3 regions of the Agrobacterium sp. GD03872 genome follow, and region 3 is predicted to be linked to each of the others. Evidence: riboswitches for the same ligand, from Rfam matches in the RefSeq annotation. Region 3 holds a riboswitch; each other region holds the start of a gene.

Region 1 (4,480 bases), on a different contig from region 3:
AGATAGGAAGCCGGGTAATAAACGCGGCCGATCTTGCCCTCTTTACGGATTTCGATCTTCGAGACGATCGGATGAATGGAAGAGGTGGAGTGGTTGATATAGGAGATCGAACCGGTTGGCGGTACGGCCTGAAGGTTCTGGTTATAGAGACCCGATGCCATCACGTCCTGCTTCAACGCCGTCCAGTCTTCCTGCGTTGGAATGGCAATACCGGCTTTTTCGAAGAGCGCACGGACCTTTTCCGTCGCGGGCAACCATTCCCGGTCGGTATATTTGTCGAAATAGTCGCCCGAGGCATATTTGGAGTTCTCAAAGCCCCTGAAGCTCTGACCCCTTTCCACGGCCAGCCGGTTGCTGGCGCGGATGGCGTGATAGGTCACCGTGTAGAAATAGATATTGGTGAAATCGATGCCTTCTTCCGAGCCGTAGAAGATGCGCTCCCGCGCCAGATAACCGTGCAGGTTCATCTGACCGAGTCCGATGGCGTGGCTGGCATCATTGCCCTTTTCCACCGAGGGAACGGAAGAGATGTGGCTCATATCCGAAACAGCCGTCAGCGCCCGGATGGAGGTCTCGATGGTCTTGCCGAAATCGGCCGAATCCATCGCCGACGCAATATTGAGTGATCCGAGATTGCAGGAAATATCCTTGCCCATATGGCTATAGGACAGATCGGCGTTGAACTCGCTCGCTTCGCTGACCTGCAGGATTTCCGAGCAGAGATTGCTCATGCTGATGCGGCCGGCGACCGGATTGGCGCGGTTCACCGTGTCCTCGAACATGATGTAGGGGTAACCGCTCTCGAACTGGATTTCGGCGATCACCTGGAAGAATTCGCGCGCCTTGATCTTCTTCTTGCGGATGCGGCTATCGGCGACCATTTCATGATATTTTTCACTGACCGAAATCTCGGTCAACGGCACGCCATAGACCCGCTCCACATCATAGGGCGAGAACAGATACATATCCTCATTGTTGCGGGCGAGTTCGAAGGTGATGTCGGGGATCACCACGCCGAGCGACAGGGTCTTGATGCGGATTTTCTCGTCGGCATTTTCGCGCTTGGTATCGAGGAAGCGCATGATATCGGGGTGGTGAGCGTGCAGATAGACCGCGCCGGCACCCTGTCGCGCGCCAAGCTGGTTGGCATAGGAAAAACTGTCTTCCAGCAGCTTCATGACAGGGATGACGCCGGACGACTGGTTTTCGATCTGTTTGATCGGCGCTCCAAATTCGCGGATATTGGTCAAGGACAGCGCCACGCCGCCGCCGCGCTTGGAAAGCTGCAGGGCCGAATTGATGGAGCGGCCGATGCTTTCCATATTGTCTTCCACACGCAGCAGAAAACACGAGACCAGTTCACCACGGCTCTTTTTGCCGGCGTTGAGGAATGTCGGCGTTGCCGGCTGGAAGCGGCCTGAAATGATCTCATCGACCAGATTGCTGGCAAGCTGCTCATCGCCACGCGCAAGGGCCAGTGCCACCATGCAGACGCGATCCTCGTAACGCTCCAGATAACGTTTTCCGTCGAAGGTCTTCAGCGTGTAGGAGGTGTAATATTTGAAAGCGCCGAGAAAGGTCGGGAAGCGGAACTTCCGGGCATAGGCTTCGTCATAGAGATCGCGGACGAAGTTGAAGGAATACTGATCCAGTACCTCCTGTTCGTAATATCCCTCCGTCACCAGATAATCGAGCTTTTCCCTGAGGTTATGAAAAAAGACGGTGTTCTGGTTGACGTGCTGGAGGAAATATTGCCGGGCGGCCAGCCGATCCTTGTCGAGCTGGATCTTTCCGTTCTCGTCGTAAAGGTTCAGCATCGCGTTCAGCGCGTGGTAGTCCAGAGCCGCATCGAGCGGCTTCTGGGTTGCGGCTGCCGGCTGTTTGGCGTCCTTGCGCAGCGCGCCTGAGGTCAGCGTGTCCAAAATCGTTCCAATCCATGTTTGACATTGGCGACATCTTCCTCCGTGCCGAGAAGCTCGAAGCGATAGAGAAACGGCACCGCACATTTGCGCGAGACGATATCTCCGGCGGATGCGAAAGCTGCGCCAAAATTCGTGTTTCCCGCCGCGATGACGCCGCGAATGAGATTTCGGTTGGAGGGCTCGTTCAAGAACCGGATGACCGGCTTTGGCACGGCCCCTTTGGTGCCGCCGCCCCCATAGGTGGGGGTGACGAGCACATAGGGCTCGGACACATGGGGAACATCTTCCTCAACGCCAAGCGGCAGACGAAACAGACGCCGTCCCAGTTTCAGAAGGAAACGATGGGTGTTTTCGGAGCGGCTGGAATAATAGACGATCAGGCCCATCGCCCCGCCGCCTCAGCTGATCGAGCCGATCATATCCGGCCGGAAACCCGCCCAATGGCGCTCGCCGGCAACGACGACGGGAACCTGCATGTAACCGAGGCCACGGACATGATCGAGCGCTTCAGTATCTTCGGAGATATCGACGATCTCATAGGGGACGCCGATGCGGTCTAGCGCACGATAGGTGGCGGTGCATTGGACGCAGGCGGGCTTGCTGTAAACGGTGACGGTCATAATTTCCTCTCTCGAAGCCGGTTTCGGACACGGCTCAACATTGCCGATTGCAATCGCAATCGGACGGCGATGGTTCTGTCATTAGGGTGGGCGTGCGCGGCTTTTAGCCGCGTAAAATCACTCTCTACGCCGACGAGCGCAGCAACTCAAACAAATGCACTGGCATGACTTCACCCCGAAGCTTGTTCTGGAGGGGGCAGAAAAGGGCGAACGCAAATCATTTGCGCCATACACCTTCCTCCGGACACCCCGCCCGTGGACGTTTGCGCTCAAGGCAGGTCTCCTGACTTGCGGGTCACAACATCTATCCCGGCCTTCCCGAAGCTCTCAGCCCCAGTGACCCAAATCGGAACGATGCTCGCCGCTTACAGTTGCGGGGGCAGTTTCGGCCTTGCTCCGCCATGAAGGCGTTACGCACCGAATTCCCGTCTTAGCTCCCGACCCTTGCGAATCGGAAGAACCTCGAACACCACATATAGTATATGAGGAAATTTTCGCGTCAACGGATAGACATGGGAAAGCCGCGCCCTGTGGATCAAAAAGATTCAACACATGGTCAACAAAGGCTTAACGGCAAGTGCGCCTTGCCCCTCCAGCGCGGGAAAGCGTTAATCTATTCCCAGATATCGATACGGATATCGGCGGGGCGGGCGTTTTCGATCACCCTTTTTCCGTTGGGAAGATCGTTTTCGAAAAGTTTGGCGTGGATCGCGGCCGCATCGAGACCGTAACCCTGCCATCTGTCCCGCAGCCTCTTTTCCAGCACGTCGACGGATGGACCGACAAAGATGGTGAGGTCGAAGCTTTCGGAAAGCGTCGTCCAGGGCGCTTCATTCAGCAGAAGGTAATTGCCTTCAGCAAGGACGAAGCGTGTTTCCGGGGCGATGGCGCGGGCGGAGGCAATGGCGATTTCGCGGGAGCGGTCGAAGACCGGTACCAGAACTTCCTGCCCGCCCTTGCGGACGGCGGAGACAATATCGAGGAACCCGCGCACGTCGAATGTTTCCGGCGCACCCTTTCGCGGCAGCAGTCCGCGTTCCGCAAGAATGCCGTTATCCATATGGAAACCGTCCATCGGTAGAACAGCGGCCGTTTCGCCGCGCAGGCGCAAGGCGTCGCAAAGCGCATCCGCCAGCGTGGATTTGCCGGCCCCAGGGGGACCGGCAATGGCAATGATGAAACGGGATTTGCGCTCTGCCCGCCGAAGAACGTCTTCGACGATCGTCTCGAGTTTAAGCGTCATGCGGCAAGCGTTTCCTTCGGCGCTTCCTTGGCGCCGGTCATGAAGGCGACGGCATCCGACATGGAATAGTCCTTCGGATTGATAACGCACAGGCGCTTGCCAAGCCGGTGGATATGGATGCGATCCGCGACCTCGAAAACATGCGGCATGTTGTGCGAGATGAGAACGATCGGCAGGCCGCGCGAGCGCACGTCCAGAATAAGCTCCAGAACACGTCGGCTTTCCTTCACGCCGAGTGCTGCCGTCGGTTCGTCGAGGATGACGACCTTGGAGCCGAAGGCCGCCGCACGCGCCACGGCCACACCCTGACGCTGGCCGCCGGAGAGGGTTTCCACTGCCTGATTGATGTTCTGGATCGTCATCAGGCCAAGTTCCGACAGTTTCTCCCGGGCGAACTTTTCCATGGCCGGGCGATCCAGCGCCCGGAACAGGCTGCCCTGAATGCCGGGTTTACGGATTTCCCGGCCGAGAAACATATTGTCGGCTATGGAAAGCGCCGGCGACAGCGCGAGGTTTTGATAGACCGTCTCGATGCCCGCCTTGCGCGCCTCTATGGGCGAGCGGAACTGCACGGGCTGGCCTTCCAGCCGTATCTCCCCCTCATCGGGTGTCACCGCACCGGAAATCGCCTTGATGAGAGAGGATTTACCCGCACCATTGTCACCGATGACGGCGAGGATTTCGCCCGGATAGAG
Region 2 (4,480 bases), on a different contig from region 3:
CGTCGCCCCGGCCGCCGCTTTCGCGGATCAGGTCTGTGATACGCTCTACGCGCAGTTGCGCGAGCCGCCCCGCATCGTCGGCAATACGGCCGAGGTGCGGCGTTACGCCAATGCGCTCGCCCGCCAGAACATCACCATCCGCAAAATCAGGAACGACATGCGCGGCTATGGCTGCTCTTCGGGCAGCGTCATCGTCTATGGCAGCCCCAATGCCGGCGTCTGCGCCGAGATCGGCGATGCGCTGGTGGATGCCGAAGCCGAACGCGACGCCATCATCCGTGACCGTGACGACGCCATGGCGACGGCACGTGACAATGATGGCGACATCAGGCGTCAGCGCATCCTCGCCGCCCTCGACGCCAATGGCTGCAACACCGCGCCGCAGACGGAAACGCAATTGCCGCCGCCGCCCGATGTGACGCGTTATCCCGATGCTTTCCGGCAGAATGGCCGGCAAAATGGCGACGGGCCGGGACAGGCGGGGCTTTCTCCCTACCCCAACGCCGCCGCCGAAGGCGGGCTTCGCACACTCTGCGTGCGCACCTGCGACGGCTCGTTTTTCCCGATCGCCTCCAATGCCTCGCCGCTCGATTTCCGCGCCCAGGCGGAGCAATGCGAGAAAATGTGTCCGGGGACCGAGACGGAGCTTTATTTCCACTCCATGACGGATCAGGAAACCGCCGACATGGTGTCTGCCGAAACCGGAAAGCCCTACAGGGATCTGCCGACCGCCTTCGCCTACAGGAACGCCACGGCAAAAGCGCCGGGCTGCGCCTGCAACATGGCCGCCTATCACGAGGAAATGCAAAAGCAGGAAGAGGCCGCCAAGCCGCAGCCCGAAAAGCCCTATTCCGGCATCACCACCATTCCATCACCGCAAGGTGACAGGGCTGAGAAACCCGCCGAACAGCAACAGGCCGCCAAGCCGCCGGAAGCGCCCGTTCCCGAACGCGACTACGATCCGAACGACAGCCGCGTCCGCGTCATAGGCCCGAAATTCCTGCCCGACCAGACGGGCCGTATCGACCTGAAGAACCCGGCGTTGAAGGGTATACAGCCGCAGCAGTGAAATCTCTTCCGCGCTCGTAATGGGGCAAGCGCGCGCCTTGTTTCTTCTCCCCAAGGGGGAGAAGTCCGCGGCAGCGGGATGAGGGGGCAGCGTCAGCGATATTCGGAGAGCTTGCCCCCTCATCCGGCCCTTCGGGCCACCTTTTCCCCGGCGGGGAGAAGAAATCCGCGGCGACGTCCCGCCTTATTCACAGGCCTCCGCTTCTACACCCCGCCCCAGCGGTTGCGAAACACCAGTTCCTCCAGCGGCACACGCTGCCGCCAGCCCTTCACCGCCAGTTCCGGCTCGGTATAGAGCGCATCGACACGCCCAAGGCACAGCCAGGCGACGATTTCGATATGATCGGGGATTTCCAGAATGGCGCGGATGTCGCTATCGTGGAAAATGCTGACCCAGCCGACGCCGACGCCTTCGGCGCGCGCCGCAAGCCAGAGGTTCTGGATGGCGCAGACGGTGGAATAGACATCCGTGCGCGGATTGTGGGTGCGGCCCAGCACCACCTTGCCGCCGCGGGTGGGATCGCAGGTGACGCAGATGCTGAGCGGCGCCTTGCGGATGCCTTCAAGCTTGAGGCTGCGATAAAGCGCCTGCTGCTCGCCCGCAAACATCGCCGCCGCCTCCTCATTGGCGCGGCTGAAGGCCACAAAGGCCGCCTGCCGCACCGCGCCATCGGTGATGAGGGTGAAATTCCACGGCTGCATGAAACCGACCGAGGGCGCAGAATGCGCCGCCTTCAAAAGACGCTCGACAAGCTCGTCCGGCAGCGGATCGGGCAGGAACTGATCGCGCACATCGCGCCGGGTCTCGATGGCGCGGTAGATCGCCTCGCGTTCTTCGCAGGAAAACGGGCGCGCGGGCGAAAGCGCATGATCGAATGGACTGGCCTGCAAGGGATTACCCTCGGACGGATCGGTCGGCATCGTTTAACCCCAACAATGCGGGCGCGCGGACGCGGAAACCATGCCGGTCTTCGCGGCGACAACACGCCTCTTCAGCAACCTGCCGCCGTCCGCGCGGTTCGGTCTATCCCGCCAGGCCGGTCTTCTGACTCGGCTTCATCCACCCCTTTCGCCTTCCCGAATGACTCCAGTGGCTTCAGAAAAAGGGCGTCCGCCTCACAGCGCTGGGCACGTTCCGGTCTTTCACCGGATTCCCGATTCTCCCGCCGCAACAACGGGCACCTGACCGAAAAATCTATGGGCAAAAAAGCTTGCGAATGCAAGTATCTTGGCGGGCGATGCGCAATGTGCCGATGATCCTCCCACACCTTCATCATTCCGGCCTTGGGCCGGAATGATGAAAGGCGGAACTCTCCCTCGTCCTAACCGCATCACTCTACCGGAAAGTACCGCACATAAGCGAATTCGTCCCCATCCGGATGCCAGTTGGGCGAGTTCATGGTGCCCTGCCCGCCAAAAAGCTCAAACAGCATTTCGACATTGCCGCCTTCCATATCCATCAGCCGCACCCGCACATCGAGGTCGCGCGGATGGTCGAAGACGTCACCGTCATAGGAGACGAACACCACCTTGTCACCTCTGGGGGACGGATGTGGAAACCAGTCGCCATAGGGGCTGTCGGTAATGCGCTCGACGAAGGAGCCATCCACCCGCACGCGCCAGACCTGCATCCGCCCGGTGCGGCTGGAATTGAAATAGATCCACTCGCCGTCGGGCGAATAATCCGGCCCGTCATTGCGGCCTTCGCCATGGGTCAGGCGCGTCTCGACGCCGCTCTCAATATCCATGGCGTAGATATCGAAAACCTGATCGCGAATGCCGCAATAGGCGAAGCTTTTTCCGTCCGGCGACCAGCCGTGCCAATAGGAAGGCAGGTTCTTCGTCATCAGCCTTGGCGCGCCGCCCGCCGATGGCAGAAGATAAATGGCGCTCTTGCCGAATTCCACCTTGTCGGAAATGGCGTAGAGCGAACCGTCAGGCGATATGCCGTGGTCGTTGTTGCAGAGCGTCGCAAAGCCGGTATCGACCTTTTCCGGCGACGTATCACCGGCGGGAGACAGGCGATAAAGCAGCCCTTCGCTGTTCAGCAGCAGATATTTTCCATCCGGCGACCAATTCGGCGCTTCGAAGAGATCGGGCGTCTGCCACACCACCCGCATCTGCCGGGTGCGGATGTTGAAGATTTCGATGGAGCTGCGCATTCTGCCTCCCGGGCGTGTCCGTGTCTCGTTCAAAGCGCCCGGCAATGCAGACATTCCGTTTGCATCCGCCATCGCCTCGATTATGATCCTAGGGCGGCAGGCACCGTCCTGCAAATTCAAACCGGAAAAAACGCCAGCGCTCCGGCACCGTCCGCGCCGCTTGCCGTTTCTCCCAGGCCAGAGGTTCCGCGATGAATACCATCGCCGATCACGGCATCCGCTTCGGGCGGATCGCCGCAATGCTTCCTGTCAAAAATATCGAAAAGGCCCATGATTTTTATGTCGATGTACTGGGCTTCGAAAAGACCTTCGAAAACGGCGACCCTGTCGGCTTCATGATCCTCAAACAGGGCAATGCCGAGCTGCACCTGACATTGCAGCCCAGCCACAAGGCGGCGCCCTTCAATGTGGCGCATATGATGGTGAGCGATGTCGATGCGCTGCATGCGCTCTGCAAGAGCCACGGGCTGCGCATCATCAAGGGCCTGCAGGACAAAGATTATGGCCTGCGCGCCTTTGTGTTTGAAGACCACGATGGCAACCGCATCGATGTGGGGCAGGCCATTTGAGATGAGTGGACGGCGCGGGGTTTTCTCCGCGCCGTTTATGGGCTGTCAAAAAAAGCTCCTCACACGCGACGTCATCCTCGGGCTTGACCCGAGGATCCACAATCTCAACCGCATTTGGATCCTCGCCTCAAGGGCGAGGATGACGGAGAAAGGCGGTTAACTCACCCGCCAGAAATCGATGGCGCGCGCCTTCAATCACCGATCCCGGAACCGGTTGGTGATCGGATAACGCCGGTCACGCCCAAAGTTCTTCTTGGTGATCTTCACGCCCGGCGCCGATTGCCGGCGCTTGTATTCGGCGAGATAAAGCAGATGCTCCACCCGGTGCACCGTCGCCACATCATGGCCGCGCGCGAGAATCTCCTCGACCGACATTTCCTTCTCGACAAGGCATTCCAGAATATCGTCCAGCACCGGATAGGGCGGCAGCGAATCCTGGTCGGTCTGGTTGGGGCGCAATTCGGCCGAGGGCGCCTTGGAAATGATATTGACCGGGATCACCTCGCCGGAAGGGCCGAGCGCGCCCGGCGGCACATGGGCGTTGCGCCAGCTGGAAATGGCATAGACCTGCATCTTGTAGAGGTCCTTGATGGGGTTGAAACCGCCATTCATGTCGCCGTAGAGCGTGGCGTAACCCACCGACATTTCCGACTTGTTGCCCGTCGTCACTACCATCGAGCC
Region 3 (4,480 bases):
TCTTGTGGGTGGGCACAAAGCGCACGCGGTCGCCGGGCGCAATTTCGAGAAAATCGGGTTCGAATACCATCGGGCCTTTTTCGCCCCGGTTCAGCATTTTTACCTCGAAGGTCTCGGCTGAAGCCTGAAGCGGAAAGCCCGTGAACGCCACGGCAATGACGACAGTGGCGCAAAACAGTCTGGTCTTTGCAGCGGCGTTTGCGAGCTCCGTCAATGTCATCATCGTGCCAGTACTTTCCTTGCATGCCCGGCCCGCCCGTGGGCCGGCAGAAAACGAATATGAGAAAAGCCGCCCTCATCCGTGGTGACGACGCATTCCACCCCGAAGACGGCGGCTATTCTCGCCGGTGTCAGAACCTCCCGCGGCGGACCGACCGCGATCATCTCGCCCCGATGCATGATGGCGACGCGATCGCAGAACATGGCGGCGTGATTGAGATCGTGCAGCGCCGCCACAACGGTCAGGCCCTGCCGGCGCACCAGATCGAGCAGGCCGATCTGATGACCGATATCGAGGTGATTGGTCGGCTCGTCCAGGAGCAGGATATGCGGCTCCTGCGCCAATGCGCGGGCAATATGCAGCCGCTGGCGTTCGCCACCGGAAAGATGGTGCCAGTTGCGCTCCGCCTTGTCGGCCATGTCGACATTGGCAAGTGCTGCATCAACAATGGCGTCATCCTCCTGCGACCAGGCGGAAAGCGGCCCGAGATAGGGCGTGCGCCCAAGCTCCACCGCCTGTCGTGCTGTGATGCGCTCGGTGGTTTCGGCCTGCTGCTCCACGAAGGCGAGCCGGCGGGCAAGGTCTCGCCGTCCCAATGAGGCAAGCGGCTCACCCCCGAGCGTAACCTGCCCCCGGCGCGGCTTGCGAATGCCTGCCAGCATGGAGAGCAGCGTGCTTTTGCCGGAACCGTTCGGTCCGATGACGCCAAGAAACTCACCCGAACCGACATCGAGTGAAACGCCGCGCACGATATCGACATTGCCGGCGTGAAAATGCAGGTCGTGGGCGGATAATTTCATGAACGCCCCCTCTTCTGACCGAGAATGAAGGCAAAGGCGGGCGCACCGACGAGGGCCGTGATGACGCCGATGGGCAGCACCTGTCCCGGAATGACGATGCGCGAGAGAATATCCGCGACGATCATGAAAACCGCGCCGGTTAGCGCCGTTACCGGCAGCAAGATGCCGTGGCGAACGCCGACGAAGATACGCGCGGCATGCGGAATGACGAGGCCCACGAAGCCAATGGAGCCGACCAGCGACACCATTGCAGCCGTCATGATCGCCGAAACGGAGATCAGCGCGGCATAGACCCAGCGTACCGGAATGCCGAGCGAGGCAGCGGCCTGACCGCCGAAGGCGAAGGCATCGAGCGCCCGGGCATACCAGAGGCATACGGCAAGTCCTGCGAGGCTGACCGGCAGCGCCAGCCAGACATCCGGCCAGCGCACGCCCGAGAGGTTGCCCAGCAGCCAGAACATGATGCCGCGCGCCTGTTCAGCATTGGCGGATTTAGTGACGATGAAAGAGGTCATGGCGTTGAACAGCTGTGAGCCGGCCACCCCCGCCAGAATGATGGCGCTGTTGCCGTGTCCCGCCCGCACGGCCAGAAGACTGACCAGCGAAAACGCAACAAAAGCGCCGATAAGCGCACCGGCGGGCATCGTCAGGAACCCCGCGCCGAAACCCAGAAGCGCAACAGCGACGGCGCCAGTGGAGGCGCCGGCGGAAATGCCGAGAATATAAGGATCGGCGAGCGGATTGCGCAGCAGCGATTGCAGCACCGCGCCAGCGAGCGCCAGCGAAGCACCGCAACAGGCCGCAACGACCGCACGGCTGAGACGGTAACTCCAGACGATACCCTCATCCAGCGGCTCCAGCGGATAACCGGCATGGAAGACACGGTTGGCGATGGTTTTCGCCACGACATCGAAAGGAATGGCGGTCTCGCCGATGGCCGCCCCGGCCATCAGCGCGACGAGCAGCAGGGCGAGCGCGGCAAGAGCCAGCCCCGCCCTGCCGAGATGGACGGAGAGACCGTTCACTTGGCGAGACCGGCAGCCGAAATCGCTTCAGCCAGCGTTTCGATGCCTTCAATGGTGCGGATGGTGGGGTTCATCGCCTGCGCATCCATTTCGAACACACGACCTTCCTTGACGGCAGGCATGATGCTGGCCACGGGATCGGTGGCGAGGAACTTCAGCTTGACGGCGACATCATCCGCGGGGAAACGACGGCGATCCATCTTGCCGGCGACGATGATGGACGGATTGGCCTTGGCGATGGTTTCCCAGCCGACGGTCGGCCATTCTTCATCGCTTTCGATGACATTCTTCAGCCCCAGCGCGGACATGATGTAACCGGGCGCGCCGTTGCGGCCGGCCACATAGGGATCGATATCCAGCTCGGCGCTCGAGAACCAGAAGACGGCCGAAAGCTTGCCGTTGGCGGAGGCGATCTTGGCGCGGGCGGCATCTTCACGCTTCTTCAGGTCGGCAACGACCTCTTCACCGCGATCCTGCACGTTGAAGATTTTGGCGAGATCGCGAATTTCCTGATAGATCAGTTCCATGGTGAAACCGGTGTTGCGCACGCCGTCGCCGCCGCCGGAATTGTCCTTGCCCATGCAATCGGCGGGCGAGGTATAGACGGGAATGCCGAGTTCGGCAAATTGCGCCGGCGTTCCGACAACGCCTTCGGGGCCGATCTGCCACTGGAACTGCGTCGTCACGAGGTCGGGTCTCTTGCCGACGACCGCCTCGAAGCTCGGATCGTTATCGGCCAGTCGCTCGACCCTGGCATTGGCTTCCTCGTAACCCTTCAGAACCGGGCCGATCCACAGCGCGGTGCCGACCACCTTGTCGGCGAGGCCGAGCAGGTAAAGAACCTCGGTCGTGCTCTGGCCGACGGACACGGTGCGGGCGGGTGCCTGCTTGAAGGTGATCTCCTGACCGCAGCTGTTGATCGTCAGGGGATAGGTGGTTTCGGCAGCGTAAGCGTTGGCAACAGGCAAAACCGCAAGCGCGGCGGCCAGAAAACCGGCATGGGCCGGCAGGCGTCTAGAATGAAACATGTGTTCTCCAGTCGAAAGTAAAACTTATTCCAGAGCAGCAGGCGTCAGAACGCGCAGCAACAGCGGGACGTCTTGTACGGAGAACGGGCATAGGACGCAAACGAAATGTTATGAAATAACATTACAATCTCCTCCTCCGGGCTTCCCCGCCCGTAACGATGGTTTATATTTTGACGGCAGGTCTCCTGGCTCACGGATTTACGTCACTCATCTGCCTTCCCGCATTCCGGAGAATACAGTGGCACGACGCCTTGAGCGTCACGGGGATGAACGACAATCCGCTTACAGTTGCGGGGGCAGCCACGGCATTGGGCGAAAAAGATCGCCCGCACCATGTTCCCTATTAATCCCTTCGCCTTTCGGCTGCAGGAACCGTCGCTTTCTCACATAAGGGGCAAGAGGCGGGGCGTCAATTGCGATAGTGCCGCACCTCAGCACAAAGACGGGCCTGCCAGGGCGAAAATCTTTGCGGAACCGGAGCCTGCCGGTTGCGGCGCGCCTTTCGACATGGTGGTGAGCGTTTCGATCACCACCAGCCCGGATTGCGCCAGGAACTCGGTCAGAAGACCGCTATCCCGCACGGCATCGAGACGGACAAGCTGATCGCCGAGATCGGAAAAATGCCGCCTCACCAGCGCAATCGCATCCACCTCGTCACCGGCAACGACCGGGCCGACAATATGGCCCCGCCCCGCAGCACGCCGCAATGCAAAGGCGGCAAGACGATCGGCCTCGAACAGGCCGTAACCCGTATTTTCCCGGAGAAGGCGTTGCAGGACGCCCCGGCGGGAAGCACCGAAAGCCGCCCGATCCAGATCCGCCACAGCGGACAAATGATCCTCGGACAGCGGCTCGATTCTCTGTTTTCTTCCAAGCGTCGGCATCTCGGCAGGGCAGCGCGCCTTGCCGCGCAGGAGATGTACTTTCTCCGTATCTCCGGAAAAACCCAGCCGTGCGAAAAGCCGTCGCGAGGCTTCCGTGGCGTTCAACCGCAGGGCGGCGTCAGGGTAACCCGCAATGAGTTGGCCCACCAGCCATGGCGCAACGCCCTGCCCCTGCAAACGCGGGGAAACGATGACCATGCCGACCGTCGCGAAACCCTCATCATAAGGAAACAGCATTGCCGTTGCGACAAGGCGATCGATTTCGTCAAGCGCGGCAAGGCCGACGCCGCACTGCCGCAGGAAACACCATTCATTCGCGTGATATCGCCATCCGACAGCCATGGACAAAGCATGCAGATGATCGGCCTCTACATCGGCGATATCCACTGTCCGCAACTCGAAACTATCGACTTTGAGCAGCTCCATGACAAACGGCTCTCATTCCCTCCGGCGCGGAACATTGATCCCGGCAGCCCAGCTCACGACATCCGAAGATAACCAGCCTTGCCGGCAGGAATTTTCC

Evidence for each region. A riboswitch is a leader RNA that binds a small molecule or an ion and turns the genes downstream of it on or off. The one in region 3 is predicted to bind cobalamin.
Region 1: linked by a shared signal. The riboswitch ahead of nrdH (glutaredoxin-like protein NrdH) and the one ahead of N5D22_RS03660 (ABC transporter substrate-binding protein) in region 3 are both predicted to bind cobalamin.
Region 2: linked by a shared signal. The riboswitch ahead of bluB (5,6-dimethylbenzimidazole synthase) and the one ahead of N5D22_RS03660 (ABC transporter substrate-binding protein) in region 3 are both predicted to bind cobalamin.

Annotation. Positions count from the first base shown of each region.
Region 1 is NZ_JAOCCY010000002.1:14,165-18,644, reverse strand. It holds gene nrdE (class 1b ribonucleoside-diphosphate reductase subunit alpha) at 1-1,922, opposite strand, end outside; gene nrdI (class Ib ribonucleoside-diphosphate reductase assembly flavoprotein NrdI) at 1,910-2,308, opposite strand; gene nrdH (glutaredoxin-like protein NrdH) at 2,321-2,542, opposite strand; cobalamin riboswitch at 2,798-3,022, opposite strand; gene N5D22_RS04000 (nucleoside triphosphate hydrolase) at 3,156-3,785, opposite strand; gene N5D22_RS03995 (ATP-binding cassette domain-containing protein) at 3,782-4,480, opposite strand, start outside.
Region 2 is NZ_JAOCCY010000003.1:10,907-15,386, forward strand. It holds gene N5D22_RS07530 (DUF2865 domain-containing protein) at 1-1,069, shown strand, start outside; gene bluB (5,6-dimethylbenzimidazole synthase) at 1,273-1,989, opposite strand; cobalamin riboswitch at 2,086-2,269, opposite strand; gene N5D22_RS07540 (TolB family protein) at 2,400-3,230, opposite strand; gene N5D22_RS07545 (glyoxalase superfamily protein) at 3,422-3,799, shown strand; gene N5D22_RS07550 (NAD+ synthase) at 3,995-4,480, opposite strand, start outside.
Region 3 is NZ_JAOCCY010000001.1:752,398-756,877, reverse strand. It holds gene N5D22_RS03675 (pseudoazurin) at 1-223, opposite strand, end outside; gene N5D22_RS03670 (ABC transporter ATP-binding protein) at 220-1,020, opposite strand; gene N5D22_RS03665 (iron ABC transporter permease) at 1,017-2,045, opposite strand; gene N5D22_RS03660 (ABC transporter substrate-binding protein) at 2,042-3,073, opposite strand; cobalamin riboswitch at 3,231-3,465, opposite strand; gene N5D22_RS03655 (GNAT family N-acetyltransferase) at 3,505-4,383, opposite strand.